4 regions of the Tatumella sp. UCD-D_suzukii genome follow, and region 4 is predicted to be linked to each of the others. Evidence: predicted binding sites of a transcription regulator. Region 4 holds the regulator's gene; each other region holds the start of a gene.
What was found. The regulator PhoB, encoded in region 4, activates phosphate uptake and scavenging genes when phosphate is short. The targets are predictions, from matches to a motif close to CTGTCATAAAACTGNCNNAT.
Positions count from the first base shown of each region.

Region 1: uvrB (excinuclease ABC subunit UvrB) is a predicted target of PhoB. The motif match lies at 1,830-1,849, and genes of this name have one in related genera.
Region 2: pstS (phosphate ABC transporter substrate-binding protein PstS) is a predicted target of PhoB. The motif match lies at 1,957-1,976, and genes of this name have one in related genera.
Region 3: ugpB (sn-glycerol-3-phosphate ABC transporter substrate-binding protein UgpB) is a predicted target of PhoB. The motif match lies at 2,229-2,248, and genes of this name have one in related genera.

Region 1 is NZ_JFJX01000053.1:152,303-159,774, forward strand. Features, by position in the region: gene uvrB (excinuclease ABC subunit UvrB) at 1-1,622, opposite strand, end outside; gene CG67_RS10595 (ATP-binding cassette domain-containing protein) at 2,462-3,172, shown strand; gene bioD (dethiobiotin synthase) at 3,153-3,848, opposite strand; gene bioC (malonyl-ACP O-methyltransferase BioC) at 3,845-4,621, opposite strand; gene bioF (8-amino-7-oxononanoate synthase) at 4,605-5,756, opposite strand; gene bioB (biotin synthase BioB) at 5,753-6,787, opposite strand; gene bioA (adenosylmethionine--8-amino-7-oxononanoate transaminase) at 6,869-7,472, shown strand, end outside.
Region 2 is NZ_JFJX01000007.1:116,309-123,780, reverse strand. Features, by position in the region: gene ligB (NAD-dependent DNA ligase LigB) at 67-1,773, shown strand; gene pstS (phosphate ABC transporter substrate-binding protein PstS) at 2,082-3,125, shown strand; gene pstC (phosphate ABC transporter permease PstC) at 3,200-4,162, shown strand; gene pstA (phosphate ABC transporter permease PstA) at 4,159-5,046, shown strand; gene pstB (phosphate ABC transporter ATP-binding protein PstB) at 5,099-5,872, shown strand; gene phoU (phosphate signaling complex protein PhoU) at 5,944-6,669, shown strand; gene CG67_RS03330 (MFS transporter) at 6,833-7,472, shown strand, end outside.
Region 3 is NZ_JFJX01000007.1:65,367-72,838, forward strand. Features, by position in the region: gene ugpA (sn-glycerol-3-phosphate ABC transporter permease UgpA) at 1-735, opposite strand, end outside; gene ugpB (sn-glycerol-3-phosphate ABC transporter substrate-binding protein UgpB) at 827-2,146, opposite strand; gene rpoH (RNA polymerase sigma factor RpoH) at 2,377-3,234, opposite strand; gene ftsX (permease-like cell division protein FtsX) at 3,488-4,516, opposite strand; gene ftsE (cell division ATP-binding protein FtsE) at 4,513-5,175, opposite strand; gene ftsY (signal recognition particle-docking protein FtsY) at 5,181-6,785, opposite strand; gene rsmD (16S rRNA (guanine(966)-N(2))-methyltransferase) at 7,028-7,472, shown strand, end outside.
Region 4 is NZ_JFJX01000049.1:59,340-66,811, reverse strand. Features, by position in the region: gene CG67_RS08450 (SbcC/MukB-like Walker B domain-containing protein) at 1-3,253, opposite strand, end outside; gene sbcD (exonuclease subunit SbcD) at 3,250-4,482, opposite strand; gene phoB (phosphate response regulator transcription factor PhoB) at 4,676-5,365, shown strand; gene phoR (phosphate regulon sensor histidine kinase PhoR) at 5,380-6,696, shown strand; gene CG67_RS08430 (cobalamin-independent methionine synthase II family protein) at 6,918-7,472, shown strand, end outside.

The sequences.
Region 1 (7,472 bases), on a different contig from region 4:
CGTCCGATGGTCTGGATCAATGAACGTTCCGAACGCAGGAAACCTTCTTTATCCGCATCCAGAATAGCCACCAGCGAAACCTCCGGCATATCCAGCCCCTCACGTAACAGGTTAATCCCCACCAGCACATCGAATTCCCCGAGACGTAAGTCGCGAATAATTTCCATACGCTCAACGGTATCAATATCCGAATGCAGATAACGGACCCGCTCACCATGTTCTTCCAGGTATTCGGTCAGATCTTCTGCCATCCGTTTGGTCAGTGTGGTCACCAGCACACGTTCATTCAGGGTCACCCGCTGACGGATTTCTGAGAGCAAATCATCCACCTGAGTCGCCACCGGCCGCACCTCAATAATCGGGTCAAGCAATCCGGTCGGACGTACCACCTGTTCTATCACTTCCCCGCCGGATTTTTCCAGTTCATAGGCCCCGGGCGTTGCAGAAACATAGATAGTTTGTGGTGCCAGCGCTTCAAATTCTTCAAATTTCAGTGGCCGGTTATCCAGCGCTGACGGCAGCCGGAAACCATATTCCACCAGATTTTCCTTACGGGCACGGTCTCCGCGATACATACCGCCTATCTGCGGAATAGTCACGTGAGACTCATCGACCACCAGCAGACCATCGGCAGGCAGATAGTCAAATAAGGTCGGTGGAGCCTCACCAGGTCCGCGTCCGGAAAGATAACGCGAGTAGTTTTCAATCCCGGAGCAATACCCGAGTTCGTTCATCATCTCCAGATCAAACTGGGTACGCTGCGCGATACGCTGCTCTTCCAGCAGCTTATTATTTTCCAGTAACACCCGGCGCCGGTCAGCCAGTTCGGTTTTAATCTCTTCCATGGACTGAACAATACGTTCACGCGGTGTCACATAGTGCGTTTTCGGGTAGACGGTGTAACGCGGTATCGTCTGTGCAATCTGCCCTGTCAGCGGGTCGAAAATCGATAACCGCTCGACTTCATCATCAAATAACTCTACCCGCAGGGCAATTTCATCCGATTCTGCAGGGAAAATATCAATCACCTCGCCACGCACGCGGAACGTTCCGCGCTGAAATGCCTGATCGTTACGTGTGTACTGAAGCTCGGCCAGCCGGCGCAGGATACTGCGTTGATCAATGATCATCCCGCGGGTCAGATGCAGCATCATTTTAAGATACAGATCCGGGTCACCCAGACCATAAATCGCCGAGACCGATGCCACCACAATAACATCTTTGCGCTCCAGCAGGGCCTTGGTGGCAGACAGACGCATCTGCTCTATATGTTCATTTACAGAGGCATCTTTTTCGATAAAGGTATCAGAACTCGGCACATAAGCTTCCGGCTGATAATAGTCATAATACGAGACGAAATATTCCACCGCATTGTCAGGAAAGAAGGCTTTCATTTCGCCATACAACTGTGCCGCCAGCGTTTTGTTGGGGGCAAGTACCATAGTCGGACGGTTAAGGTCCGCAATCACATTGGCGACCGTAAAGGTTTTGCCTGATCCGGTGACCCCGAGCAATGTCTGATGCGCCAGACCGTCTTCCAGACCTTCCTCCAGTTGCCGGATAGCGTCCGGCTGGTCACCGGATGGACTGAATTCAGAATGGAGTTTAAACACTTTGCTCATCGTATGCCTGCCTGTTGCGTTTGACGGTGCGGGGTAACTATTTTACTCGCTGACTGAAAATATGCCAATCGATACACTGTATATATAGCCAGTTCTGTTAAAAAAAACTTAACAGCGCAGACCCTGAAACAGACCCTTCCCCCCGCTAAACATCTCTCCGGTCGGGTTATCCACCGGAACTTTGTTCCTTTACCTTTTGTCAAGCGATTGTCATAAAGCCATGGCAAAATTCCGGGTGGCAATACGCGAAGACTTGCTTTTAATTAACTAGTTGAATAAATAAGAATAATAAGAAAAGCCCGGTTTACAGCCAGCCTGTTGCCAGCCCGCATATTTCCTTGCGTCAGCGCTGTTTTACGACGCTAATGCACATAGTTATCCACAGGAATGGTGGATAACTGATTTTAGCCCAGAGAGGACCTGCTGTGCATAAAGTGCAGGAGGTGGAAAATACCGGTTAAAAAATATTTTTTTAAGTTTTTTTTACCGTTTTACGACGGGTTTCATTGCATTCATAACCGCTGCCAGCGCGGTATTTTTGACTACAGTCAAGCCCCCTGACTCAGATTTTATCACTTTTTAGCCTTTTTGCTGCACCACGATACCTGCACTGAAGCACCGACAAAGTGCAACCATTTCTTAACCTGGCCCACAGGCGGGAAAAAACCGTACTGCAGGCCCCTGCGCTTTCAGGCAGGCTCACGATCCGGGGGGGTCGTAAAAGCTGGCCCGGATATTGCTTAATCAGGTAAAAGCTGTCGCCGGAGGGAGAGATGACACGGACTTGCTGTCCCGTGTTCATTCGTCAGGCCTTGTTTACTACGAGAGGAGTTCAACAGATGCTGAGTTTACGTGCTATCAATCAATTTTACGGTCAAAACCATACACTCTGGGATGTGGATTTGGATCTGATGCCAGGCTCATGCACTGCTGTGCTCGGTCAGCACGGAATGGGTAAAACCACCCTCGTTAACTGTATTATGGGGTATTTGCCGGTCAACAGTGGCACCATGACCTGGCAGGAAAAAAACGCCCCGCCCCGCGATCTGAATCTGCAACCTTCAGAACAACGGGCCGGGATGGGCATCGGGTATGTCCCTCAGGCGCGTAATATTTTCTCCCGGATGAGTGTGGAGGATAACCTGATGATTGCGCTGAAAGCCGCCCGCAGTAACGGACCACTGGCGATCCCGCCGATGATTTTTGACCTTTTTCCTCATTTGTATGACCTGCGCCACCAGCGTAGTGGCGACTTATCCCCGGATCAACAGCAGCAACTGGCCCTTGCCCGGGCGCTGGTATTACAGCCCAAGCTGCTGATCCTGGATGAACCGACTGAAGGTATGTCCCCCTGGCTGGAGGAAGATATGGGCAACCTGCTGCGTTGCCTGAATCATCAGTACGGTATGACCATCCTGCTGCTGGGGCAAAGAGTCTCCTTTATCCGTCGTGTTGCGGATTACTTTTTATTACTGCATCGCGGACGGAATGTGGCCACCGGCCGGGTGGCCCAACTGGATGAGGGAATGATCAATAAGTGGCTGACCTGATACTCTTCGGCAAATCAAGATAGCGACCGCAGGATGAAAACTCCGTATCGTCAGTTAAGTGCGGGATCTCCCCCAGCAAAGGCGCCGGAAGAGAGTGCATCAGTGTGTGCAGGTATGGCTGATGCCGGTATTGCGGCGGCTGTACATTGCTGGCTATCCAGCCCGCCAGCACCTGTCCGGATGCCTGTATCGCCTCCGCCGTCAGTAGTGCATGATTGATACAGCCAAGCTTCATCCCCACCACCAGAATAACCGGGAGTTGCTCACGGATAACCCATTCAGGATAAAGAAACCCTTCACCCAGAGGGGTAAACCAGCCACCTGCCCCTTCAACAGCAATCCAGTCCGCTTTGGTTTTCAGATGCTGTAATCCTGCAGACATCGCCTGTGCTGTTACCGGCCGGTTCTCCGCCTGACTGACTATATGCGGTGAGGTTGCCTCTGCGAAAGTTAACGGGTTAATCTCAGCGTAGTGCAGCCCCGACAGACTGTAGCGTTGCAGCAACAGCCCGTCCCGGTTACGTAATCCCTCCGCGGTCATCTCCGCCCCGGAAGCTACCGGTTTGTAACCCGCGGCCCGCCATCCCCGTTGCGCGGCTGCCTGTAATAACCCGCAGGTTGCCACCGTCTTGCCGGCATCCGTGTCGGTGCCTGTGATAAACCAGCAATTTTTCATCCTTTGACTCCATACAATAACTGATAACTTAACCGGTAGCCCTGTCCGTCTTTCGGCCAGGCGGCATCCAGCAGCGCAAGGCGATGCCGCGTTAACGGTTTGCCGGTGCTCCGCTGATGAAGATGGCTGGCACCCACCCCTTTCAGTGACCAGAGCGCGGATTTCGCATCCGGAAAATGCAATGTGATCGTTTCGCTGAACAGCGAGATACCATATCCGGCAGTCGCCTGCTCAACGGCCGCTTTTGTCAGGAAACGATTGATGTGCGTACTTCCATCCAGCGCCTGCCAGGCGAGATCAACCTCGGGTAGCGATCCCGCCAGCAGCGTGGAAAACCGCAAACCTCCGCCGGGGACTAAAGCGGACAATAACCGTCCAAGACACTGTTGCAAATTGCCGCTCCACTGCAACGCTAAATTGCTCCAGACCATGTCGAAACTGCCGGGTCCGAAAGGTAACGCATCCAGGTCGGCCTGCACGAAGCTGTCAGCCGCCTGCCGGTGTCGGGCAACGGTCAGCATCTGCGATGAAATATCCAGGGCAGTGACGTAATGCCCCTGACGGCGAAAATAGCGGCTGTACCAGCCGCTGCCGCATCCGGCATCCAGCACCCTCCCGTGTTGCGGGGGCGGTGCCATTTCCAGCAGACGATCCCCGCAAAGACGTTGCAGCATGGCATAACTATCATAAGTGGCCGCCGCCCGGCCAAAGGCCCGCCCGATGGCAGCTTTATCTATGTTCAGTTTTTCACTCATCTCAGCGGGCCGCAGCATACAGTTGCTCCGCTAATTGTCTGATTTGTTCCGGCTGATGAGCGGCTGAAAGCGTTATCCGTAATCGGGCACTGCCTGCCGGAACGGTCGGAGGCCGTATAGCATTGACCCAGACCCCGCCCCGGCGCAGGGTCATCGCCAGCTGCTGAGCCGCCTGATTATCGCCGATGATCAATGGCTGGATAGCACTTTCTGAAGGAGCCAAAGCCCAGGGGAGATCCGCTGCCAGCTGACGAAAGCAGGCAATATTCTGTTGCAGCTTCTCACGCAGCTCGTCTCCTCCGGCCACCAGCCTCAGTGCGGTGTCGATAGCGACCGCCTGTGCCGGGGGCATCGCGGTACTATAAATCAGATGCCTCGCTTTTTGTCGCAGGTAGTCTGCCAGCTCCGGCCCGCAGAGAATTGCGGCCCCGCTAATGCCCGCAGCCTTACCGAAAGTCACCACCAGGATATCCGGGCGGATCTGTTGCTGTGAGCAACTCCCGCGGCCCTGAGGACCACAAACGCCAAACCCATGAGCATCGTCCACCACCAGCCAGCTCCCCGAACGGTCGGCCAGCTGGCGAAGTGCGGCCAGAGGCGCCTGGTCACCGTCCATACTGAACACCCCTTCGGTGACGATCAGGCTTTCTCCGTCACAGGAAGAACGGAGTAATTGCGTCAGGCTGCTCAGAGAGTTGTGACGGAAACGGCGCAGGTTCGCCGGACTCAGATGCGCGGCCTCCAGAAACGAGGCATGCATCAGTTTGTCAGCCAGCAGCCGATCCGTTGCTTGTGCCAGTGAAAACACCAGAGCCTGATTCGCGGCAAATCCGGACTGAAACAAGAGCGCCTGCGGAAACCCCAGCCATCCGGCCAGCGTCTCTTCCAGCTGCTGATGAACCGGGGTATGCCCGGTCACATGCCCTGACGCGCCGGCACCGGCTCCCCACCGGCTAAGCCCCTGCTGCCAGGCAGAAATAATCTCCGGGTGATGACTCAGTCCGAGATAATCATTCGATGAGAAATGGTGAAATTCCGTCTCCCCGGCCCGAACCCGGCCCCCGGCCAGCGGAGTAACAGGGAGCCGCGTCCGCCAGAGTCCGGCATTCCGTTGCTGCTGAAGCTCCTGAGTCAGGCGTTGCTGCCAGCTCATTGCGCCGCCGCGTTATAAAACATCGGGGTATCGGCGGTGAGCAATGCCTGCTTTAGCGACTCTTCCCGTGCCCTGTCCCCCTGGTCGGTATCACTCTGCTCCGGCCTGAGCCCCAGTTTACGGAACAGTTTCATGTCATGATCTTCTTCAGGATTCGGGGTTGTCAGTAATTTACAGCCGTAAAAGATGGAGTTTGCGCCGGCCATAAAACACATGGCCTGAGTCTGTTCATTCATCTGTTCCCGCCCTGCAGAAAGCCGGACATAAGAGGATGGCATCATGATGCGCGCGACTGCAATGGTGCGGATAAAATCAAACGGACAGACATCTTCGTTGTCGGCCAGCGGGGTGCCTTTCACTTTCACCAGCATATTGATGGGGACACTTTCCGGCGGCACCGGCAGGTTCGCCAGCTGAACCAGCAGCCCGGCACGATCGTTAACGGTTTCCCCCAGCCCGACGATCCCCCCGGAACAGACTTTAATGCCGGCATCTCTGACGGTTTCCAGGGTATCCAGACGTTCCTGATAACTGCGGGTCGTGACGATACTGCCGTAAAACTCAGGAGAGGTATCCAGGTTATGATTATAAAAATCCAGCCCGGCCCCGGCTAACCGCTCCGCCTGTGCCGGGGTCAGGGTACCCAGCGTCATGCAGGTTTCCATACCCATCGCTTTCACCCCGGCAACCATCTGTTCCAGGTAGGGCATATCCCGATCGTGCGGATTTTTCCAGGCCGCCCCCATACAAAAACGGCCGGATCCGGCCTCCCGCGCTTTACGTGCTGACGCCAGGACTTCCTGCACCTCCATCAGCCTTTCGGATCCCAGACCGGTCTTATAACGGGCACTCTGCGGGCAGTATTTACAGTCTTCCGGACAGGCACCGGTTTTGATCGACAGTAAGGTACTGACCTGTACGCTGCCGGGATCAAAATGTTGCCGGTGGATCTGCTGAGCCTCAAACATTAGCTCCAGAAAGGGTTTTTCAAACAATGCGTTGGCGCGGGATAAGGTCCAGCGTTGTGACATGACATGCTCCGGATAGTTAACAACCACGATGATTATGCGTATACTTGTAAACTAAATCTTTTAGTTTTGGTTTACAAGTTTATGTTAACAGCCGAAGATCTTCATTTTGATCGTCAACACATCTGGCATCCCTATACTTCGATGATCGATCCCCTGCCCTGTTATCCGGTGATTTCTGCACAAGGCTCGACATTGACGCTGGCCGATGGCCGCACCCTGACCGAGGGGATGTCGTCCTGGTGGGCAGCAATCCATGGCTATAACCACCCGCGACTGAACAGGGCCATGACAGAGCAGATAAGCCGCATGTCTCATGTCATGTTTGGCGGCATTACCCACCCGGCAGCCATTGAACTGAGCAGAAAGCTCGTTCGTATCACTCCCGACGGGCTGGATAAGGTCTTTCTGGCCGATTCAGGATCTGTGGCGGTGGAAGTCGCGATGAAAATGGCCGTCCAGTACTACAGCGGTGACCGCCAGCCACGAAAGAAGTTTATGACCATTCGTCAGGGCTACCATGGGGATACGTTTGCCGCCATGTCGGTGTGTGACCCGGACAATTCGATGCATGCCTTATGGAAGGGCTATCTGCCCGAACATCTGTTTGCCCCGGCCCCGCAAAGCCGTTTCACAGGCCCCTGGCAAAGCGGGGATATGCATGAGACACAACAGTTACTTGAGGCGC
Region 2 (7,472 bases), on a different contig from region 4:
GTAATACAAGATGTTCTGCTGAACTTCCGTAACAAAGGCGGCATACCAGGGGTCGGAGGTGTGCTTGTGTTCAGACGACTACTTATTATCTGCGGGCTGACAGGGTTATCAGTGATGGCGGCAGACTGCCCCCCGTGGACCCCCGCCCGGGCGTTGACGGAAGTGGCCGGTCTTCAGCAACAGCTCAGGCAGTGGGATGATGCTTACTACCGCCAGGGGCTGTCACCGGTAAGTGACAGCGACTATGATCGGCTGTCGGAAAAAGCAGCGCTTTGGCAGAAATGTGCCGGGTTACCGCCGTCGCGCGCTATCCCCCGCTGGCCAGCCGATGGCCGTCAGCAGCATCCTGTCGCGCATACCGGTGTGCGTAAGCTGAAAGACAAGCTGGCGGTTTCCCGCTGGATGCAGAATAAACAACCACTCATCGTACAGCCTAAAATAGACGGCGTGGCGGTCACGCTGGTATACCGCCACGGTAAGTTGTCTGCCGTGACCAGCCGCGGGGACGGTTTGCAGGGCGAGCCCTGGCTTGGCAGAGCGTTAGCAATTACTGCGGTTCCGCCGGTGATCCCTGCAGACGCGGCGATCATCGTACTACAGGGTGAAATTTTTTTACCCCGGCGGCAACATCGACGGGCCCGGGAAGGCGGAGGGGGTGACAGGGCCCGTGTTGCAGGACTGATGCGCAGTCAGAGCTCTCTCCCGGCAGGTCAGCGGCTGGGGATCTTTATCTGGGCCTGGCCGGATGGCCCGCCGTCGTTACAGACACGCATTACGCAACTGTCGGAGTGGGGTTTTCCCCTGACGAGAGCATGGACCCGGGAGGTGGTAACGGCAGAGGAGGTTGCGCTGTGGCGTGACCGTTGGTTTCGCGGCGAGTTACCCTTTACTACAGACGGTATTGTGATCCACTCCCTTCCTGCGGCTTCGCAGCAATGGCGACCCGGGCATAACCTCTGGTCTGCAGCCTGGAAATATCCGGCCCCCGAAATCAGTACCGGCGTCCGGGAGATCCGTTTTACGGTCGGACGGACAGGAAAAGTGTCCGTTGTCGCGACGCTGCAGCCGGTACCGCTTGACGATAAACGCATCAGCCGCGTCAGTCTCGGGACTGTCGCAGCCTGGCGACGCCGGGATATTCTTCCCGGGGATGAAGTCATCATCGGGCTGGCCGGGCAGGGGGTTCCTGCCATCCGACGAGTGGTGTGGCGGGTGGCTGAGCGTCATTATCCTGCCTCGCCGTCAGAGGCCAGGTTTCATGAATTCAGCTGTTTCCGGCTGACGACCGCATGCCGTGAACAATTTTTATCCAGGCTGAGTGGTCTGAGTGAACGGCAGGGGCTGAACCTTCGGGGGATCAGCCGTGGCAGCTGGCAGCAAATGCTGTCTGTACCGGAATTTGACCATCTTCTGTCATGGATGTCGTTCACCCCGGCACAACTGGTGCAGGCCGGGTTCAGTCCTGTCCGATCCGCGGCAATGGTCCGGCAATTCCTTCAGGCCCGGCAACTGCCGGCGATCCGCTGGCTGCAGGCTCTGGGGGTTCCGGTTCCCCGTCAGGCAGCAAGGCACTTACGTAGTGAAGAGCTTACAGCATTGTCAGCCCGCTCTCTGGCCGACTGGCAGTCCCTTCCGGGGATTGGTGTAGAGCGGGCCAGGGGGATCAGCGCAAGGCTTCAGGATGCCAGGTTCCGGGTGTTACTTACCTTTCTACAGCAGCAGATGGCGAAGATACCGCAGACAACGGTCAGACAACGCGGGGACAGTGAGTAACCGGCAGCGGACATTTTTATCTTCAGGTATGACAAACCTGAGCAGACTGCCGGCCATCCAATATCAGCGGTGCGTTTTCGTGAAAAAAGGGACCGTTGCAGCCTGAAGAGGCTGCGGTGTTTGACGTGTTGCGGCGGGCTTTGTGCCGGCCGGCAACCCTCTGGCGGTAAAGGAGCCGCGGGGCTGTCATAAAACTGTCATAATTCGGACATTTTAATGTCATTAAACTGTCCTATTTTGCCTCCTGCAGCATGACTAACCCGTTTAAACTGGCATTGAGCCTGAAAATACACTCCCCCGGAGGGAATATGACACTGATGCATAAGACTGTTGCCCGGGTACTGGCAGCGACATTGTCTCTGAGCGCTGTTTCTGCATTTGCAGCTACCAATTTAACCGGCGCGGGCGGTACCTTTCCGGCCCCGATATATGCCCGCTGGGCTGCGGATTACCAGAAAGCGAATGGTAGTCAGGTGAACTATCAGGGGATTGGTTCTTCCGGTGGTGTGAATCAAATCATTGCCAAAACCGTTGATTTCGGTGCTTCTGATGCACCACTTTCTGATGCGGATCTGCAGAAACACGGTCTTTTCCAGTTTCCGACGGTGATCGGTGGTGTGGTTCTGGCGGTCAACCTGCCGGGAGTGAAATCCGGTGAGCTGACGCTGAACGGTGAAACCGTCGGTGACATCTATCTCGGAAAAATCAAAAAATGGAATGATCCGGCGATCGAGAAGCTGAACCCGGGCATTAAGTTACCTTCCTCGAATATTAATGTTGTTCGCCGTGCAGACGGCTCAGGGACGTCGTTTGTCTTCACAAGCTTCCTGTCTAAAGTGAACAGCGAGTGGAAAGATAAAATCGGGAAAGGTAATACCGTGAACTGGCCGGTCGGGCTGGGCGGTAAAGGGAATGATGGCGTTGCCGCTTTCGTACAGCGTCTGCCGGGCTCCATTGGTTATGTTGAGTATGCTTATGCGAAACAGAATAACCTGACCTATACCAAACTGGTGGATGCAGATGGTAAGGCTATCCTGCCTTCTGAGAAAAACTTCAGTAACGCTGCGAAAGGGGCTGACTGGAAACAGACATTCGCTCAGGACCTGACTTATCAGAAAGGCGATGATGCATGGCCTATCTCTTCAACCACCTTTATCCTGGTTTATAAAAAGCAGTCAGATGCCACTAAAGGCGCAGCGGTGTTAAAATTCTTCGACTGGGCTTATAGCCATGGTGATAAGACTGCAGAAAGCCTGGACTACGCGGCTTTACCGGCGTCTGTTGTAGAAGAAATCCGTAGTGCATGGAAAACCAATATCACTGATGAAAACGGAAAAGCCCTGTACCAGTAAGGCTGAATACCGTTAACTCATGTGACCCCATGGGCGGCTAATGCCGCCCTGTTAATCGTGAAGCAGAGACTCTTATGGCGGAAAGAAAGCCGACATTTAAAGCCCCCGGAAAGCAAGGCGATATCCTCTTCAGCGCACTGGTCAGGCTGGCTGCGCTGGTCGTATTATTACTTCTGGGCGGTATTATCGTTTCCCTGATCATCTCCTCCTGGCCCAGCATCCACAAATTTGGTTTTGCCTTCCTCTGGAATAAAACCTGGGATGCCCCGAACCAGCAGTTCGGTGCGCTGGTACCTATTTACGGAACGGTGGTCACGTCAATAATAGCTCTGCTGATTGCCGTACCGGTCAGCTTCGGTATTGCCCTGTTTCTGACAGAACTTTCCCCGGGCTGGCTGCGCCGTCCTTTGGGCACCGCGATTGAATTGCTGGCGGCGATCCCAAGCATTGTTTACGGCATGTGGGGGCTATTTGTTTTCGCTCCCTTGTTTGCCAACTATTTTCAGACGCCGGTCGGCGACCTGCTGTCTTCTGTCCCTTTTATTGGTCAGTTATTCTCAGGTCCTGCGTTCGGTATCGGTATCCTGGCGGCCGGCGTTATCCTGGCGATTATGATCATTCCTTACATCGCCTCGGTAATGCGGGATGTCTTCGAGCAAACCCCGGTGATGATGAAAGAGTCTGCTTATGGACTCGGCTGTACTACGTGGGAAGTTATCTGGAACATCGTGCTGCCTTTTACCCGTAACGGCGTGATCGGGGGGGTGATGCTCGGACTGGGGCGCGCATTAGGTGAAACGATGGCCGTCACCTTTATTATCGGCAATACCTATCAACTGGACAGTGCCTCGCTCTATATGCCAGGCAACAGTATTACCTCTGCGCTGGCGAATGAGTTTGCGGAAGCCTCCTCCGGGTTACACGTAGCGGCATTGATGGAGCTGGGATTAATTCTGTTCTTCATTACTTTTGTGGTACTGGCGATTTCCAAACTGATGATACTGCGCCTGGCTAAAAGTGAAGGAGGCCGCTCATGACGACGTTGGATCCCGGCGCCCGGGCCGCGCTTGCGGCGTCCCGCCGTAAAATGCAGTCACGCCGTAGCCTGAAAAATAAGATAGCGATCTTTTTTTCACTGCTCACCATGGTTTTTGGTCTGTTCTGGCTGGTCTGGATCCTCTGGACCACAGTTTCACGCGGGGTGGGCGGACTGTCTCTGGATCTGTTTACTCAGTCAACGCCTCCGCCAAATACTGATGGCGGCGGTCTGGCGAATGCCCTGGCCGGTAGTGGTCTGCTTATCCTGTGGGCTACGGTCATTGGTACCCCGCTGGGTATTCTGGCAGGGATTTATCTGGCCGAATATGGTCGTAAATCACTTCTGGCAGAGGTCATCCGTTTTATTAACGATATCCTGCTATCAGCGCCTTCGATAGTGATCGGGTTGTTTGTCTATACGCTGGTTGTTGCAAAGATGCACCATTTCTCCGGTTGGGCAGGTGTACTGGCGCTGGCATTGTTACAGGTACCGATTGTTATCCGTACCACAGAAAACATGATGAAGCTGGTACCGGATACGATGCGCGAGGCCGCTTATGCACTGGGGACGCCGAAGTGGCGAATGATCCTGGCCATTACGCTGAAAGCTTCCGTTTCCGGCATTATGACCGGAGTATTGCTGGCGATTGCCCGTATTGCCGGCGAAACGGCGCCCTTACTGTTTACAGCGCTGTCAAACCAGTTCTGGAGCACCGACATGATGCAGCCACTGGCTAACCTGCCGGTGACCATTTATAAATTTGCGATGAGTCCTTTTCCTCAATGGCAAAATCTGGCCTGGGCGGGCGTGCTGATTATTACCCTGTGTGTCTTGCTGCTGAACATCCTGGCACGGGTTATTTTTACTAAGCGTAAACACTAATTTTTACGGCGTGGCGGATGCGGCGCCGGGATAAGAGAGACGAAGCATGAATATGGCACAAATTAATGCAGCGGCAGCTAAAATTCAGGTCCGTGACCTGAACTTCCATTACGGTAAATTTCACGCGCTGAAAAATATTAATCTGGATATTGCACGCAACGAAGTGACCGCATTTATCGGGCCTTCCGGTTGTGGCAAATCAACGCTGCTGCGTACGCTGAACAAAATGTATCAGCTCTATCCGGAGCAGCGTGCCGAAGGACAGATCCTGCTGGACGGTGAAAATATTCTCGAAAATAGCCAGGATATCGCGTTATTACGTGCCCGTGTCGGGATGGTCTTTCAGAAGCCGACACCTTTCCCGATGTCTATCTACGATAATATCGCGTTTGGTGTGCGTTTATTTGAGAAGTTGTCCCGTGCGGAAATGGATGAGCGTGTGCAATGGGCTCTGACCAAAGCTGCATTGTGGACGGAAACCAAAGATAAGCTGAATCAGAGCGGCTATAGCCTGTCCGGGGGACAGCAGCAACGTCTGTGTATCGCCCGTGGTATCGCTATCCGTCCGGAGGTTCTGTTACTGGATGAACCCTGCTCGGCCCTGGATCCGATTTCTACCGGACGTATCGAAGAACTGATCAGTGAATTAAAACAGGATTACACCGTTGTGATTGTTACCCACAATATGCAACAGGCAGCGCGGTGTTCTGACCATACCGCCTTTATGTATATGGGCGAACTGATTGAATTCTGTGATACCGATACGCTGTTTACCAAACCGGCCCGGAAACAAACCGAAGACTATATTACAGGCCGCTACGGCTGAGCCCCGGCCATGCCCCTGACCCTTTGCCACCCTCTGCATGACAGAGAGCGATTGCGATACTGGAGAACACCATGGATAGTCTGAATTTAAATAAACACATTTCCGGGCAGTTTAATGCTGAGCTGGAGCATATCCGGACCCAGGTCATGATTATGGGGGGGCTGGTTGAGCAACAACTGACCGACGCCATCACGGCCATGCAGAATATGGACAGTGAACTGGCTCAGCGGGTGATTAATGACGACCAGAAAGTGAATATGATGGAAGTCGATATTGATGATCATTGTGTCCGGATTATTGCTAAACGTCAGCCGACGGCCAGCGATTTACGTATGGTGATGGCTATCATTAAGACTATCTCCGAACTGGAGCGCATTGGGGATGTGGCTGAAAAGATCAGTCGTACTGCGCTTGAAAAATTCGGTCAGAACCACCAGCCGCTGCTGGTGAGTCTGGAGTCTCTCGGCCGTCATGCGGTACAGATGCTGCACGATGTTCTGGATGCGTTTACACGTATGGACCTGAACGCGGCTATCGAGATTTATCGTGAAGATAAAAAGGTGGATAAAGAGTATGAAGGCATTATCCGCCAGCTGATGACCTATATGATGGAAGACCCGCGGACTATCCCTAGCGTACTGACGGCACTTTTCTGTGCCCGTGCTATCGAGCGTATTGGCGATCGTTGTCAGAATATCTGCGAAATTATTTTTTATTTTGTCAAAGGTCAGGATTTCCGCCACCTGGGTGGCGATAAGCTGGACCAGTTATTAGCCGGAGATAACCTTCCGGAGTAACAGGCATTATCCCGCTGCTATCCGCCCGGATAGCAGCGGCTGGTGTATTAATCTATCCATAGCTTGTCTGCCCCATCCTTTTTATACTTCCTCCACCTGAATACCTTCCGTAAAAATGGATACACACGTGCGTAAGAAAAAAAGAGTGACGCCAGCGAAAGCAATGCTCGCGGCGATCAGTGGTTATGCGATGGATGGTTTTGATCTGCTCATCCTCGGGTTTATGTTACCGGCGATCAGTCTTTCTCTGTCGCTCAATTATTCACAGGCCGGTTCTCTGGTGACCTGGACTTTGATAGGGGCGGTGATAGGAGGGATTATTTTTGGTCATCTGAGTGACCGTTTCGGGCGGATCAAAATACTTTCGCTGACTATCCTGATGTTTTCTGTATTCACCGGATTATGCGCTGTCGCCAGAGGCTATCCGGATCTACTGGTCTACCGGACACTGGCCGGTGTCGGGCTCGGGGGGGAGTTCGGGATAGGTATGGCACTGATTGCGGAAGTCTGGCCTGCCAGTAAACGTAACCGTGCATCGGCATGGGTAGGTATTGGCTGGCAGGCAGGAGTACTGATGGCCGCTGTACTGACGCCAGTATTGCTACCTTATATCGGCTGGCGCGGAATGTTCCTGGTGGGGCTTATTCCGGCACTGTTTTCTTTTGTTATCCGCCATGGATTAGGTGAACCTGACGCATTTGCCCGTCAGGCGGCCGAACCTACGCCTCTCGCCTTTACGTCTCGTCTTAAATTACTCTTTAAAGACAGAATGACGGCAAAAGCCAGCATAGGTATTTTTATTC
Region 3 (7,472 bases), on a different contig from region 4:
GGACTGTACCGGACCGCCCTGGGTCGCCGCATCAATGACAGGGAAGGTATCAAAGAAGGCATACACCAGATTGACGACCAGCAGGAAGAAACTCACCGGGGTGATCAATGGCAAAGAAAGATGGATAAACCGGCGCACGGGCCCGGCACCGTCCAGTGCGGCGGCTTCGACCAGAGAACGGGGGATTGCCTGTAATGCTGCGAAGAAAAACAGGAAGTTATAACTTAACTGCTGCCAGACGGATGCCAGGACAACCAGGACCATGGCCTGACCACTATTTTGTGCATGATTCCAGTTATAGCCCATTAATTGCAGCGCATGGCTTAACACCCCCATCCCCGGGTTAAACAGGAACATCCAGAGTACGGCGGCTATCGCCGGGGATACGGCATAGGGCAGCAACAGTAATGTCTGATAAAACTTCTTCAGGCGCAGAACATGATCCACCAGTGCCGCAAATAGCAGTGAAATTACCAGGCCTATCCCGGTCACCAGGCCACTGAAAATTATTGTCGTACGGAATGAGTCCAGGTAATACGGGTCCCGGAACAGTTCATAAAAGTTTTCAAGTCCGACAAAGCGGGAAGAGAATCCGAACGGGTCCAGATTCTCGAGTGAATACCATAGCGCTTCACTGGCCGGCCAGATGAAAAAAATAAGCGTGACCGCCAGCTGTGGCAACAGCAGCAGGTAAGGCAAAACACGCTGATGAAATACGGGGCGGGAAGATGACATTGTTCGAAGACCTCAGGCGGTAATACGATAAAAGCTACCCTCCCGGACCTGCCTGACGGTAAGGCCTGAGAGGGTATTGCGGATGCCGGGGTTACTGAACCTGCTGTTGGAAACGTTCCAGCAACAGATTTCCACGTTGAACCGCGTTATCCAGCGCGACTTTCGGGGTTTCTTTACCCGTCCAGACGCTTTCCAGTTCTTCATCAATAACCGTACGGATTTGCGGCATATTGCCAAGGCGTAAACCTTTGGTGAATGGCAGTGGCGGCTTGTTCAGCATCTGTTTCATCGCAATATCTTCGCCGGGGTGCTTTTTATAGAATCCCTGCTGGCGGGTCAGGTCATAAGCCGCCACTGTGGCAGGCAGATAGCCGGTTTTCTGATGCCACTCAGCCGCAATCGCAGGCCCGGCCAGGAACTTCATAAATTCGGCCACGCCTTTATACGTCTGAGCGTTCTGACCGCGCATCACCCACAGGCTGGCTCCGCCGATCATGGCATTCTGCGGTGCTTTTTTGTCCGTTGCATCGTAAGGCAGCATGCCGACACCAAAGTTAAATTTGGCATACTGGCGAATATCGGCCAGAGAGGCAGACGAAGCGGTCGTCATACCGCATTCACCACTATAGAATTTCGCGGTAGATTCATCCTTACGACCGTAATAGGTGAACGTCCCGGCTTTATTCATCTGTTCCAGCATTTCGATATGACGGATCTGTTCCGGCCCGTTAAACACCAGTTTCGCGTCAGTGCCATCAAAACCATTATTCTCTGTCGCGAAAGGCAGACCGTGCCAGGCGCTGAACTCTTCGAGCTGGATCCAACCCTGCCAGCCACTCGCATAGCCACAATTCATTCCGGACTTACGTAATGCAGCCGCATCTGTTGCCAGTTCCTGCCAGGTCACCGGCGGCTTTTCAGGATCCAGCCCTGCTTTTTTGAAGGCATCTTTGTTGTAATAAAGCACCGGGGTCGAACTGTTGAAAGGCTCAGAGAGGAGCTGTCCGGTTTTCGCATCGGAATAATAACTGGCAATGGTCGGAACAAACTGTTTTTCATCAAACGGGATACCGGCATCTTTGAATACCTGATAAACAGGTTTAATGGCGTGGGATGCCATCATGGTTGCTGTGCCGACTTCATAGACCTGTAATATTGCCGGCGCATTTCCGCCACGAACAGCAGCGATGCCCGCAGCAAGACTTTGTTCATAATTCCCTTTATAGACAGGGACAATTTTATAGTCAGGATGTTGCTGGTTAAAACGCTGAGCCAGAGAGTTAACTTCTGTCCCCAACGCACCATCCATGGAGTGCCAGAAAGGTATTTCAGTAACTGCAAACGCATTACTACTCAGGCCGGAGGCCAGTAACAACCCTGCTGCATAGTGACGTATTTTTATTGCTGACATAGTTTTATCCTGTGGCATTAACTGTCCGCTAAGAGATTCGCGAGCTAAAATGACACGGAAAAATGACAGAAAAATTAATTGAAGATGTCAGTTATATGACCAAAGAATGACAGGGTGACCGGTTGGCCGGGGAAGAAGTTAAACATCAGGCATGATAAATGGCGCTGGCGCGGCTTTCAGCCCATAAAAAAGGGCGGCTACCAAGGCCACCCTTCTGAAAAATATCCGGATCAGGCTTCGATAGCCACCCGGAGTTTTTTCATGGCATTTTTTTCCAGCTGGCGAACACGTTCTGCAGAAACACCGTACTGATCGGCCAGTTCCTGCAGCGTTGTTTTACTGTCTTCATCCAGCCAGCGGGCACGGATAATGTTCTGACTGCGTTCATCCAGCCCCTGCATAGCATCACTTAACTTATCCGCCGCATGGGCTTCCCAGTTATCTTCTTCGATACCATCAGCGAAGTCAGACGCTTTATCCTGCAGGTACAGCATAGGAGCCATCGATTTCCCTTCGCTGCTTTCATCTTCCGGCGTCGGGTCAAATGTCATATCCTGAGCAGCCATCCGTGATTCCATTTCACGCACATCTTTGCTGCTGACGCCCAGTTCGCGGGCAACCATTTCGACTTCATCCTGATTAAACCAGCCGAGGCGTTGTTTAGTTTTACGCAGGTTAAAGAACAGCTTACGCTGAGCTTTCGTCGTGGCCACTTTCACGATGCGCCAGTTACGCAGTACATATTCGTGGATTTCTGCTTTGATCCAGTGGACAGCAAAGGAGACCAGGCGCACACCCACTTCCGGATTAAAACGACGTACCGCTTTCATCAGGCCGATATTACCTTCCTGAATAAGATCCGCCTGGGGCAGGCCATAACCTGCATAATTACGAGCAATATGAACCACAAAGCGCAGATGTGACAGGATCAGCTTTTTAGCTGCATCCAGATCGCCCTGGTAATGCAGCCGTTCAGCCAGCGCTTTTTCCTCGTCGGCTGTCAGCATCGGGCAGCCATTAGCGGCCCGGATATATGCATCCAGATTACCCAGAGGAGCAATAGCTAAAGCATGCATTTCTTTGGTCATTCAAACCCTCTCAGAATTATTAAAAAATATTGCCTGATCCTTACCACAACCGGCACCTACATTATGTCAGCCGTGCCCAAAGATCGAAAGCAATGCGTGCTATTAATCAGTAAGACACTAAAGTTATCCACAGGTTCATTCTTTGTTGTGAATAATTCCGACGGAGATACCGGAGGTACTGCGGGGAAATTATCCTCTGCTCCCCGACACATGGCAACAGAGGATAATTATAGCAAAAAAACATTACTCCGGATTACTGGGGTGTAAAACGGCGTAAATGTTGTGCAGTCGCAAGCCAGGCGGCAATCCAGCCAACAATGGCAGAGACCAGCAGCAGCAGCAGGGCTTCGTCGAACGAAAATCCTTTTAAATCAAAGGAGGTACTGAAGACACTTGCCACATGTGACACAACCGACTCAAGGCGAAACACCAAAAACTCGGAGAGGATCAGCGAAACAAAAGCCCCTGATAAGCCCAGCATGGCACCGCCATAGACAAATGGCCGTAAGATAAACCCATCCGTTGCACCAAGAAGTTTCTGTACATTGATGGTATCTCTGCGGGCAAAGATACTGAGCCTTACGCTGTTGCCGATAACGAGGAACACCGCCACCACCATCAGCAACCCAATCATCAGAGCCACCTGGCCGACCAGCCCCGTTAAGGCAGACAAGCGGGCAAACCAACTGTCATCCATACGTACCTGGTCAATACCACTGACCTTCGCCACCCGATCACGCAATGTATTCATGGTGTCTGAGTTCTGGAAGTTAAGTTTCGGTGTAATAATCGCCACCGCAGGTAATGGGTTCTGCTCAAGCATATCCATCGCGCCACCGAAACCGGACCAGTTGCGGAACTCGTTCAAGGCTTCTTCGCGACTCAGATAATCGACATGTTCCACACCCTCGGTCTGTTTCAGCTGATTAATCACATTTTGCGCAGCATCATCATCGAGTGTCTTCGACAAATAGACCGTCAGCTGAGGCGCCGGATACCATTCGTTCGCCGCCTGGTCGACGTTCTTCCAGACGATATAACACACACTTGGCAGCGTCAGTGAGATAGCGATGACCGTGACCGTCAGTAGTGTAGCCAGTGGCTGACGTAACATATCAGACAACATCCCGCGCCAGGCATAGTGCCATTGCTCCTGCCAGCCACCGCGCAGTGCTTTCTCTTTCGAAACCCGCTTTGGTTTTGGCTTCGTCCGGGGCCTGGCGGCCGCGGCCGGTGCCTTTTTAACCCGGCGGTTTACCTGATTACCCTTGCCAAACTTCATGCCACTCCCCCATGTAATCGTCCCTGACTGAGGGTCATAACACGATAATTCCTACGGGAAATAAGAGACATATCATGAGTTGCCATCAGGACAGTGACACCAACGCGATTAAATTCTTCAAATAAACGCAGTATATCTTCTGATAATGCGTGATCGAGGTTACCGGTCGGTTCATCGGCCAGCAATAATGCTGGTTTATTAACAACGGCTCTGGCAATACCGACACGTTGTTGTTCACCGCCGGAGAGCTGAATCGGGAAACTCTTCGCTTTATCGAGCAGGCCCACTTTATCCAGGGCAGCGGAAACCCTGCGGCGAATATCTTCACCGCTGGCGCCGGAGATAATTAACGGGATAGCAATGTTGTCATACACGGTTCTGTCCATCAGCAGATGGTGATCCTGGAAGATCATACCAATCTGACGGCGCAGGAACGGCACCTCGCTATTGCGTAAACGCGTAATATTATGTCCGCTAAACCAGATTTGTCCGGCACTGGGGCGTTCGATCCCGCAGATAAGTTTGAGTAAGGTACTCTTACCTGCCCCGGAATGACCGGTCAGAAACGCCATTTCTCCCTGACGCAGATGAAAATCTACGCCCTGAAGCGCCTGGCGTCCTCCCAGATATGCTTTACTGACCTCTTCAAAGCGAATCATCCAAATTAGTCCTCTCGGGCAAACAATGCCTCTATAAAATCGCCGGCCTTAAATGGCCGTAAATCATCGATGCTTTCTCCGACACCGATGTATCGGATAGGAATACCGAACTGGTCTGCCACAGAGAAAATCACTCCCCCTTTCGCCGTACCGTCCAGCTTAGTCAGTGTAATACCGGTCAGACCAACCGCTTCATGGAACAACTTTGTCTGGCTGACGGCATTCTGCCCTGTGCTGGCATCAATGGTCAGCATCACTTCATGCGGCGCACTGTCATCCAGTTTACCCATCACGCGGGTGATTTTTTTCAGCTCTTCCATCAGGTGCGATTTATTCTGCAACCGGCCTGCGGTGTCCGCAATCAACACATCAACTCCACGGGATTTAGCGGCCTGAATCGCATCAAAAATCACCGAGGCTGAATCCGCACCGGTATGCTGGGAAACGACCGGGATATTATTGCGCTGTCCCCAGACTTCCAGTTGCTCTACCGCGGCTGCACGGAAAGTATCCCCGGCGGCCAGCATTACCGATTTTCCTTCCGACTGATACTGACGCGCCAGCTTACCGATAGTGGTTGTTTTACCCACACCATTAACACCGACCATCAGGATAACAAACGGTGTTTTTCCTTCAATATCCAGCGGTTGCTCAACCTTATCCAGAATAGCAGACATTTCCTGCTTCAGAATGCCATACAGCGCTTCAGCATCACGCAGCTGTTTGCGGCTTGCCTGAGCAGTGAGGTTACTGATGATTTTACGGGTGGTATCGACGCCAACATCTGCGATAAGTAGTTGTTCTTCAAGCTCTTCGAACAGTTCATCGTCGATTTTTTTTCCGCGAAATAACCCGATAAAACCGGTACCGAGGTTCTGTCGTGTTTTGACCAGACTGCGTTTTAAACGGGCGAAGAATCCTTCGCGGACAGGTCGTTCCTGCTCGGTAATAATCCCCGTTTCTGCAACCGTTTCTTCGCTCTCTTCCGGACTAATCTTAGGCGTTTCCGCCGGGGTTTCCGGCACGTCTTCGATCAGTTCCGGCTGTTCCGCCAGTTGCTCTGCTTCAGTTTCAGTCGCAGGAGGAATTTCCGGGGCTGGCTCCGGGGTTGGCTGTTCAGCTTCCACGCGTTCAATCGCCGGCGCGGTAATACTCTGAGTGACCGGGGCTACCGACTGCGGTTGTTCAATAATAGTCCCCGGTAACTCCGGTTCTACCGGCTCAGACAGTGCCGCTTTATCGGCGTCAGAGACCAGCGGTTTGCTTTCCGGCACCTCTGCTTTTTCAGGTTCGGTCTTGTGAACCGTCTCAGCCACATCAGGCACTGGCGCCGCGTCGTGCACCCGGTGCTCGCCATCGGTCTCAGTGAGTCCGGATGTCTCCTCCACAGGCGTTTCTGACCCGGCTGCCGTCTTCAGTACGCTTTCATCTTCCCCGGCAGTCTCTTCCTTTGTCGGGAGATCCGCTACATGTTCAGGTTCTGCGGGGACGCCTGGTTCAGCGGTAACGTCCGCTGTTTCCTTTTGTTGTTCTTCAGGCTCTGCATTTTTCTCTTCATCACGGCCAAAGCCCAGCCAGGAGAAAAAGCCCCGTTTTTTTTCTTTTGCCATTATGCAGCAACGCTCCTTTCGGCCCGAACCAGGAAGATAATCCCTTCCGTACAGAGATATTCGGGACTTCTGTTTAATTTATCAGATACCTGCCGGTCTTATACGGCCGCCAGGTATCGCGAATGCATGGTCAGATAGTCTACCATTTTCCAGGCATTGCATTACAGCACCCTTTTTTACCGTTTCTTATCACGTCAGTGCCCGCTAAACTAGGCAACAAATTATGAAGAGTTATGATGAATATGAATAAACATTCCCGGGGGCCGGCAGGCGCCGGACAAGTACGCATTATTGGCGGGCAATGGCGCGGCAGAAAACTGCCTGTACCGGTGAGTGCCGGGCTTCGCCCGACGACCGATCGGGTGCGGGAAACGCTATTTAACTGGCTGGCCCCGGAGATGGCACAGGCTCGTTGTCTGGATTGTTTTGCAGGTAGTGGTGCTCTGGGTATTGAAGCCCTTTCCCGCTATGCTGGCCACGTCACATTGCTGGAACTGGATCCTGCTGTCGCCCGGCAGCTTTCCGCAAATCTGCAGACCCTTAAAACGACACAAGGTCATGTGGTTCAGGGCAATACATTACAGTGGCTGAACACCCCCGGAGAACCTTACGATATCGTCTTTGTGGACCCGCCTTTCCGTAAGGGGTTACTAAGTGAAACGCTCACGCTGCTGGAAAACAAAGGCT
Region 4 (7,472 bases):
GATCCAGCGTCAGACCCTGGGCAAACCGGCGGAACCGATCCCCGCTGGCCGATCCGATCAGATGGTTAAGATGATCCCAGTCAGCCAGCAGCCTCTGTTGCTGACTGATCTTTTCGATCAACTGCTGTTGTTGCTGACGGTAGCGATCATCGGCCTGAAGCTGTTCACGTAGTGCTCCCTGCTGGCCGATAGTTTCATTCAGGCGCTGTTTCAGGGTGACGGTTATTTCTGCCAGTACGTTGCTCTCGTCCGGAATGCCCTCCGGCCGCTGTTGCAGATGTTGCTGCAGGCTCTCATGCATCTGTTTTAACAGGATCCCGGTCTGGTCGCTGGCCTGTTCCAGTTCCTGCAATTGCCGGCGCAGGGAAGTGGCGGCCTCTTCGTCCAGCAGGGCAGCAGTAAAAGCATCGCTGTCGCTGAAGCCCTGTTTCTGCAGGGCATCGGTAAACTGCAATTCGTCGTTCTGCCGCTGTTCTGCCAGCTGGCGATATTGTTGCTCCTGCTGGCGATGCTGACCATCCTGCAGGCTGAGTTCACGCTGCAACGCATGGGATTTTTCCAGGAGATCCTGCTGCTGTTGCTGAAGTTGTGTCAACTCTCGCTGCATGGACTGCCGTGCCTCATTGACGTCTTTATCCGCAAATAAGCTGTGGCGTTTCTCCCGCAAGGCTGACAGCTGTCCGCGTTGTTGTGTGACAGTCTGTTCTGTTTGCGCGCTCACCGTCATCTGCCGCTGGAGATCCTGCTGCATTCTTTCCAGCGAAGTCGTCAGACGGATCTGTTCCGGTTCCGTATCGCGAAGCTGTTGTTCATTGTGTTGCCACTTTTTCCAGAGCTCCTGCTGCGTGTTCAGCCACGCGTCTGCCGCCTGAATTTCTTCCGGCAGCGACAGTGCGTAGCGGGAGATCTCTTCCCGTAATGAGGACAGCAATCGTTCAGCCTGTTCTGTTGTCTGCCGGTAATTTTTACTGCTCTCTTCAACGGCGGCCTGACGGGTATTTTGCTGTTCCGTCATCAATGCGGTTTGTTGCTGGTGGTGCTGTAATCGGTCACGGCTTTGGTAGTAGTGTTCCCGGGCCTGCTGACAGGCCAGGGCTGCCTGTTCCCGCAGCTGTAACTGGTGACGGACCTGCTGTTCCCTGGCTTCTGTCTCCTGCAGATAGTGTTGCAGCAGCGGCATTTCAGTGAGCTTCAGCGTCAGTCCTTCAGCCAGGCACAGCGATTGCCATTGTGCTTCTGACTCCGCAAGTGCAGCGGTCAGGGTGGTGATCTCCTCCGTCATTTGCCCGTACTGCTGGCGGGCCTGGGCGAGTTGCTCTTTACGCCGGACGCCTTGTTCCTGCAGTTCAGCCACCCGCTTTTCCTGCGCCAGTTTCAGTTGCTGATTTTCGGCGGGCTGTAGTTGTTTATATTCCGTGACCGACGGATGTTCACAGGAGCCGCACAGCGGGCAGGGATGTCCGGCCTCGAGGGTCTCCCGCAATGCGGCAAGATCGGTGATCCTCGCATCCAGTTCACACAGGGTGATCAGCGCCTGGAGTTGTTTGCGCTCAGTCTGGAACAGCTCGCGAAACTGTGTCAGCGACTGTTCATCGGCAGCTATCTTTTGTTGCAGCGCGGCGACCTGTGGTTGCAGCTTATTCAACTGGTGATGTAACGGCTCAGATTTTGTGGCCAGCAGCAGCAGTTGCTGCTGGCGGGCACGTCGGGACTGCGCATTCTCCAGCGTCTGACGCAGCGCATCGCGGGTATGCTCGTTTTCCAGAGACTGCTGCTGTTGCGTCAGACGTTCGAGATCGGTGGCGGCAGCGGATTCTGCCTGCTGCAGGGGCGGCAGAGTATTATGCAGGCCGGTCAGCACAAGGGCCTGCTGGCTGAGTTCCTGCTGTTGCTTCGTCATCTGCTCATGCAGCGTCCTGGCAGTCAGTGCATGCTGTTGCCATTGACTCAGCCGCTCGCGCCACAGGGGCAGGGCAGGGCCCCACTCTGCCAGGCCTGCATGTTGCTGGTGCCAGTTCAGCCAGTGTTCCCGCTGGCTGTTCAGTTGTTGCAGTTGCTGTTCTGTCTGAGTGATCTGCTGACGGGTCTCCGCCTGTTGCTGTTGTTGCTCTTTAAGCTGTTGCAGAGACCGGTTCAGTTGTTGTTCTTCGCTGGCAAGCGTGTGATCCAGCGGGATCACCTGTTCACTGAGCAGGGTTTCCAGTTGCTGTTGCTGCATCTGTTGCCGGCGATAGTCTTGATCAGCAGACTGCCATCGTTCGTGCGCTTGCCGGTGTGCGGTCTCCGTTTGTTTGAGACGTTCGGCCGCAAGAGTCTGTTGGGTGAACAGTTCCTGCTGCGACTGACGGCGGCCCTGTAATTGCTGCCACAGCGGTCTGATTTTTTCCGCCGGCTCACTGCATTGCAGACGCAGACGCCAGGGTTCTGCCTGTTCCAGACGCTCGCGGGTCTCCTGATGCGCCAGTTCACGTTGCCGGTGCTGGTCTTTCAGTTGCCGGGTCTGGTTCAGCCAGAGTAAGGCCTGTTCATGGCGGGTGAGTTCCTGCTGCAGTTGTTGTTCTGTGGTTTGCAGTTCCTGCTGTTGGTGCAGGATCTGCTGGCGGGCAGCGTCATCCAGCAAGACGACCCCTGACAACCCGGCCCGCAGTGTCTCCAGTTGCTGCCGTAAGGCTTTATGTTGTTCAAATACACTGCGGGAGATCTGCCCGTAGATTTCGGTGCCGGTCAGTTCTTCCAGCAGTTCAGCCCGCTCGCCCGGAGGCGCATTCAGGAAAGCCGCGAACTGCCCCTGCGAGAGCATCATCGACCGGGTAAATCGCTGAAAATTGAGTCCGGAGAGCTGTTCGGTGTAGCGCAGCTTATCCTGGAGTTTATCTGCAACAATCACATTATCCGCACAGCGGGCCAGTTCCGCCCGGGGCGGTTGCAGTTTTCCGTCCGGCTGGTTGCGGGCACGGTTCTGGCTCCAGAATGCCCGCCAGGCCTCACCGCGAATTTCAAATTCAACTTCGGCAAGACAATCACTGCAGCCACGGCTCATCAGTGCATTCTGCGATTGGCTGATGTTCGTCAGCCTGGGGGTCTGGTGATAAAGCGCCAGGCAGATAGCATCCAGCAGCGTGGTTTTACCTGCACCGGTATCCCCGGTAATGGCAAACAGCCCGTTACCGGCAAAGGGTTCACGCCGGAAATCAATAAACCATTCCCCGCGCAGTGCATTCAGGTTCTTAAACCGTAATGTCAGTATTTTCATTCATTCTCCGTGCCGGCATCCCGGACCAGTTCCAGGGTCTGAAGAAACAGGGTCAGGAGTCGCTGCTGCTCTTCTTCCGGTAACGCTTCTTCGCGGCTCAGACGACGCAGGAACACTTCTTCTGCGGTCAGTTCGTTCAGGGTTTCATTCGTTTCGCGGGCAATACCGGTTGTTGTGCTGTTTCGGCTGCGCCGTAACAGCAGCACTTCCGCCGGGCGGCCCTCAATCAGTGCCTCCACCCGTTGCTGCAGATCACTGAGGTACTCCTGCTGCGTGACTTCTATATCCAGCCAGACCGGTGGGGCCCCGGCAAGCGGTGTCAGTAAGTCCAGTTGTTGTTCAATTTCTGCCAGTGATCCTTTCAGGGTCTTCAGTGGCTGAACGCAGGGGATCGGTAACTGTGTGATCACCGGGGCGGATTGCGGGCTGAACTCCACCAGACACACGCTTTTTTCTGTGGAAGACTCATCAAAACTCAGTGCGATGGGCGAGCCGCTGTAACGGATATGAGGCTGCCCCCCCACCTGTTGCGGGCGGTGGATATGGCCTAAGGCGATATAATCTGCGGGCGGAAAGGCGGAGGCCGGAAAGGCGTCCAGGGTACCGATATAAATATCGCGTACGGAATCGCTTTTACTGACCCCCAGGGCAGTCAGATGACCGGTCGCTATGATCGGCAGTGACGGGTCACCCAGCGTCTCGCGAAGCCGCAGGGCGGCCTGATAACAGTGCCGGTAATGGTCTGCAATGGCCTGCAGCAGATTTTGCTGTTTTTGCTGACTGTCCAGCCCGGCCTGGCTGAGCTGGATATCCCGCGGACGTAAATACGGGATAGCACATAAAATGGCGGCAGGCAGATCCTGAGCATCTTTCAGCACCACCAACTGATCTTCGCCGTCAGGGCTGGCACTGGCGATCACCCGGGTATTCAGACAGGCCAGCAGTTCCCGTGATTCGTTCAGCATCGCGACAGAGTCATGGTTTCCCGCCAGGATCACCAGCCGGCAACCGGTTTTTTGCAGCTCAACCACAAAATGATTATACATTTCCCGGGCATAACTGGGCGGGGAACCGGTATCAAAAATATCTCCGGCAACAATCAGGGCATTGACCTGATGCAGAGTGATCTGCGCGAGAAGCCAGTCGAGGAAAGCCTGATGTTCCCGCGCCCGGCTACGGGAATAAAAAAACTGGCCCAGATGCCAGTCGGAGGTATGGATAATTTTCATGATGCTCCCGAAATTGCCTGCTGCCCGTAGTATACCTGCAGACGGTGCAGGGATAAAAAAGTATCTCTGCACCGGTACCCGCCGGGGAAGCCGGCAAAAATATCCCTGACATTCCTTCATAAATCTGTCATAAAACTGTCTCATAATGTGCCGCGTATACCGGAAGAATCCGGAAATATCCTCTGGAGAAACAATGGCTAAACGCATTCTTGTCGTGGAAGATGAAGCTCCAATCCGTGAAATGTTATGTTTTGTGCTGGAGCAGAATGGTTACCATCCCATCGAAGCCGAAGATTATGACAGCGCGGTGAAGCAACTGATTGAACCCTGGCCCGATCTGATCCTGCTTGACTGGATGCTCCCGGGGGGCAGTGGTATTCAATTGATTAAATATATTAAAAAAGAAGCCATGACCCGTGATATTCCGGTGGTGATGCTGACGGCCCGCGGAGAAGAGGAAGATCGTGTCCGTGGTCTGGATGCGGGGGCTGATGACTATATTACTAAGCCTTTTTCTCCCCGGGAGCTGATTGCCAGGATCAAAGCAGTGATCCGTCGTATTTCTCCGATGGCCGATGATGAACTTATCGATATTCAGGGGCTGACATTAGACCCGACCTCTCATCGGGTGATGGCCGGCGAAACCCCGCTGGATATGGGGCCGACAGAATATAAACTCCTGCACTTTTTTATGACCCATCCCGAACGTGTTTACAGTCGTGAGCAATTACTGAATCACGTCTGGGGAACGAATGTTTACGTGGAAGACAGGACCGTGGATGTGCATATCCGCCGGTTGCGTAAAGCGCTTGAAATCAGTGGTCATGAACGTATGGTTCAGACTGTCCGCGGCACCGGTTACCGGTTTTCAGCCCGTTTCTGACAGGAGTGTGACTTTTGCTGGATAAACTTTCGTGGCGTACCCTGTTGTCAGAATTCTTTCTTGTCTGCGTTGCAGGGGGCATTGTCGGCCTGGTGAGCGGGTATCCGGGCGGGTGTCTGTTTCTGGCCGTCGCCCTTTTACTGTTCTGGCATTTCTTTCAACTGATGCGCCTGTCCCATTGGTTGTGGGTGGATAAAAGTATGACCCCCCCGACCGGTAAGGGGAGCTGGGAACCGCTGTTTCACGGTCTGTATCTGATGCAGGCACGTAACCGCCACCGTCGCCGTGAACTGCGAAGCCTGATCAAACGCTTCCGAAGTGGCGCTGAGTCGCTGCCGGATGCGCTGGTGCTGACCACCGAAGAGGGGAATATCTTCTGGTGTAACGGGCTGGCTCAGGAATATCTGGGGCTGCGCTGGCCGGAAGACAGCGGACAAAATATTCTTAATCTGCTGCGCTACCCCGAATTCAGTCGTTATTTACAGACTGCCGATTTTGAAAAACCTCTGACGCAGTTACTGAATAATGGCCGTCATATGGAGTTCAGAATTGTGCCTTATACTGAAGGCCAATGGATGATCAGTGCAAGGGATATGACGCAGATGCGCCAGCTCGAAAATATGCGCCGGCACTTTTTTGCCAATGTCAGCCATGAATTACGTACTCCGCTCACTGTGCTTCAGGGCTATCTGGAAATGATGGAAGATGACCAGATGAATGCGCCGTTGCGGATGAAAGCGGTAGGTACCATGCAGGAGCAGTCGCGGCGTATGGAGGGGCTTATCAGGCAACTGATGACCCTGACCCGGATAGAAGCTGCCCCTGCGATGAATATCCGGGAGGTCGTTGATGTACCGGGAATGCTGTCGATGCTGCAACAGGAAGCCGACAGTCTGAAACATCCGGGGCAGGTGGTCAGTTTCTCGGTGGACAGCGACCTGCGGGTGTATGGTAATGATGAACAGTTGCGCAGCGCAATTTCTAACCTGGTTTACAATGCACTCAGTCATACTCCGGAAAATACCCGCATTGATATCGTCTGGCAGCGGGATGCGCAGGGCGCGCTTTTTTCGGTGACCGATAATGGCCCGGGGATCGCCGCTGAGCATATTCCTCATCTGACCGAGCGCTTTTACCGGGTGGATAAGGCCCGTTCCCGGCAGACCGGGGGCAGTGGCCTGGGCCTGGCGATTGTGAAGCATGCGCTGGGGCATCATGGCAGCCGGTTATCGGTTTCCAGTATTCCCGGAAAGGCGACCTGCTTTAGTTTTCAGCTTGCCTCCCGTCTGATTGTCGGCAAAGAAAGCCGTACTGATATATCGACGTCCTGATGACTTCCCCGGGGCGCGGTGTCTGCGTCCCGTCTCTTCTGTCATGTTCTCTCCGGGAAAATGAACTTTCCTGAAGTCACCAATGAAAAAAATTCATCTATACTGAAATTTCATCAATTGATGAGGAATTTTCCTCATGTCATGCTACAGAAAGACATTTAGCCGTCCGGATGGCTTTTTACTACCAGTGGCCGGAACGGTAGCGGACCCGGAGAATAACAATGCAAAGAGAACACGCCCCATTTCGTGCAGAGACTGTTGGTAGTTTTTTACGCCCTGAATCCATTAAACAGGCTCGTTCAGAATTTGCGAACGGTACACTGGGCGCAGAAGAACTCAGAGAAATTGAAAATGCCGCCATCCTTGATGTGGTGGAGAAACAACGGGCAGCCGGTTTACAGGTCGTCACCGATGGTGAGTTTCGTCGTGCCTGGTGGCATTTTGACTTTTTTGAAGGGCTGGAAGGGGTAGAACCCTTTGAAGCCGCCCACGGTATTCAGTTCAACGGAGTAGAAACCAAAGCCCGGGGCGTCCGTGTGACCGGGAAACTGGGGTTCAAAGACCATCCGATGCTGGAAGATTTCCGTTATCTGCAGAGTATTGCCGGTGATGCCGTGGCTAAAATGACCATCCCCAGCCCGAGCGTGCTGCATTTCCGTGGTGGCCGGGAATATATCGACGAAACGGTCTACCCGGATCTGAATGACTATTTTGATGATCTGGCTGCCACATGGCGCGAGGCGATCCATGCCTTTTACCAGGCCGGATGCCGTTAT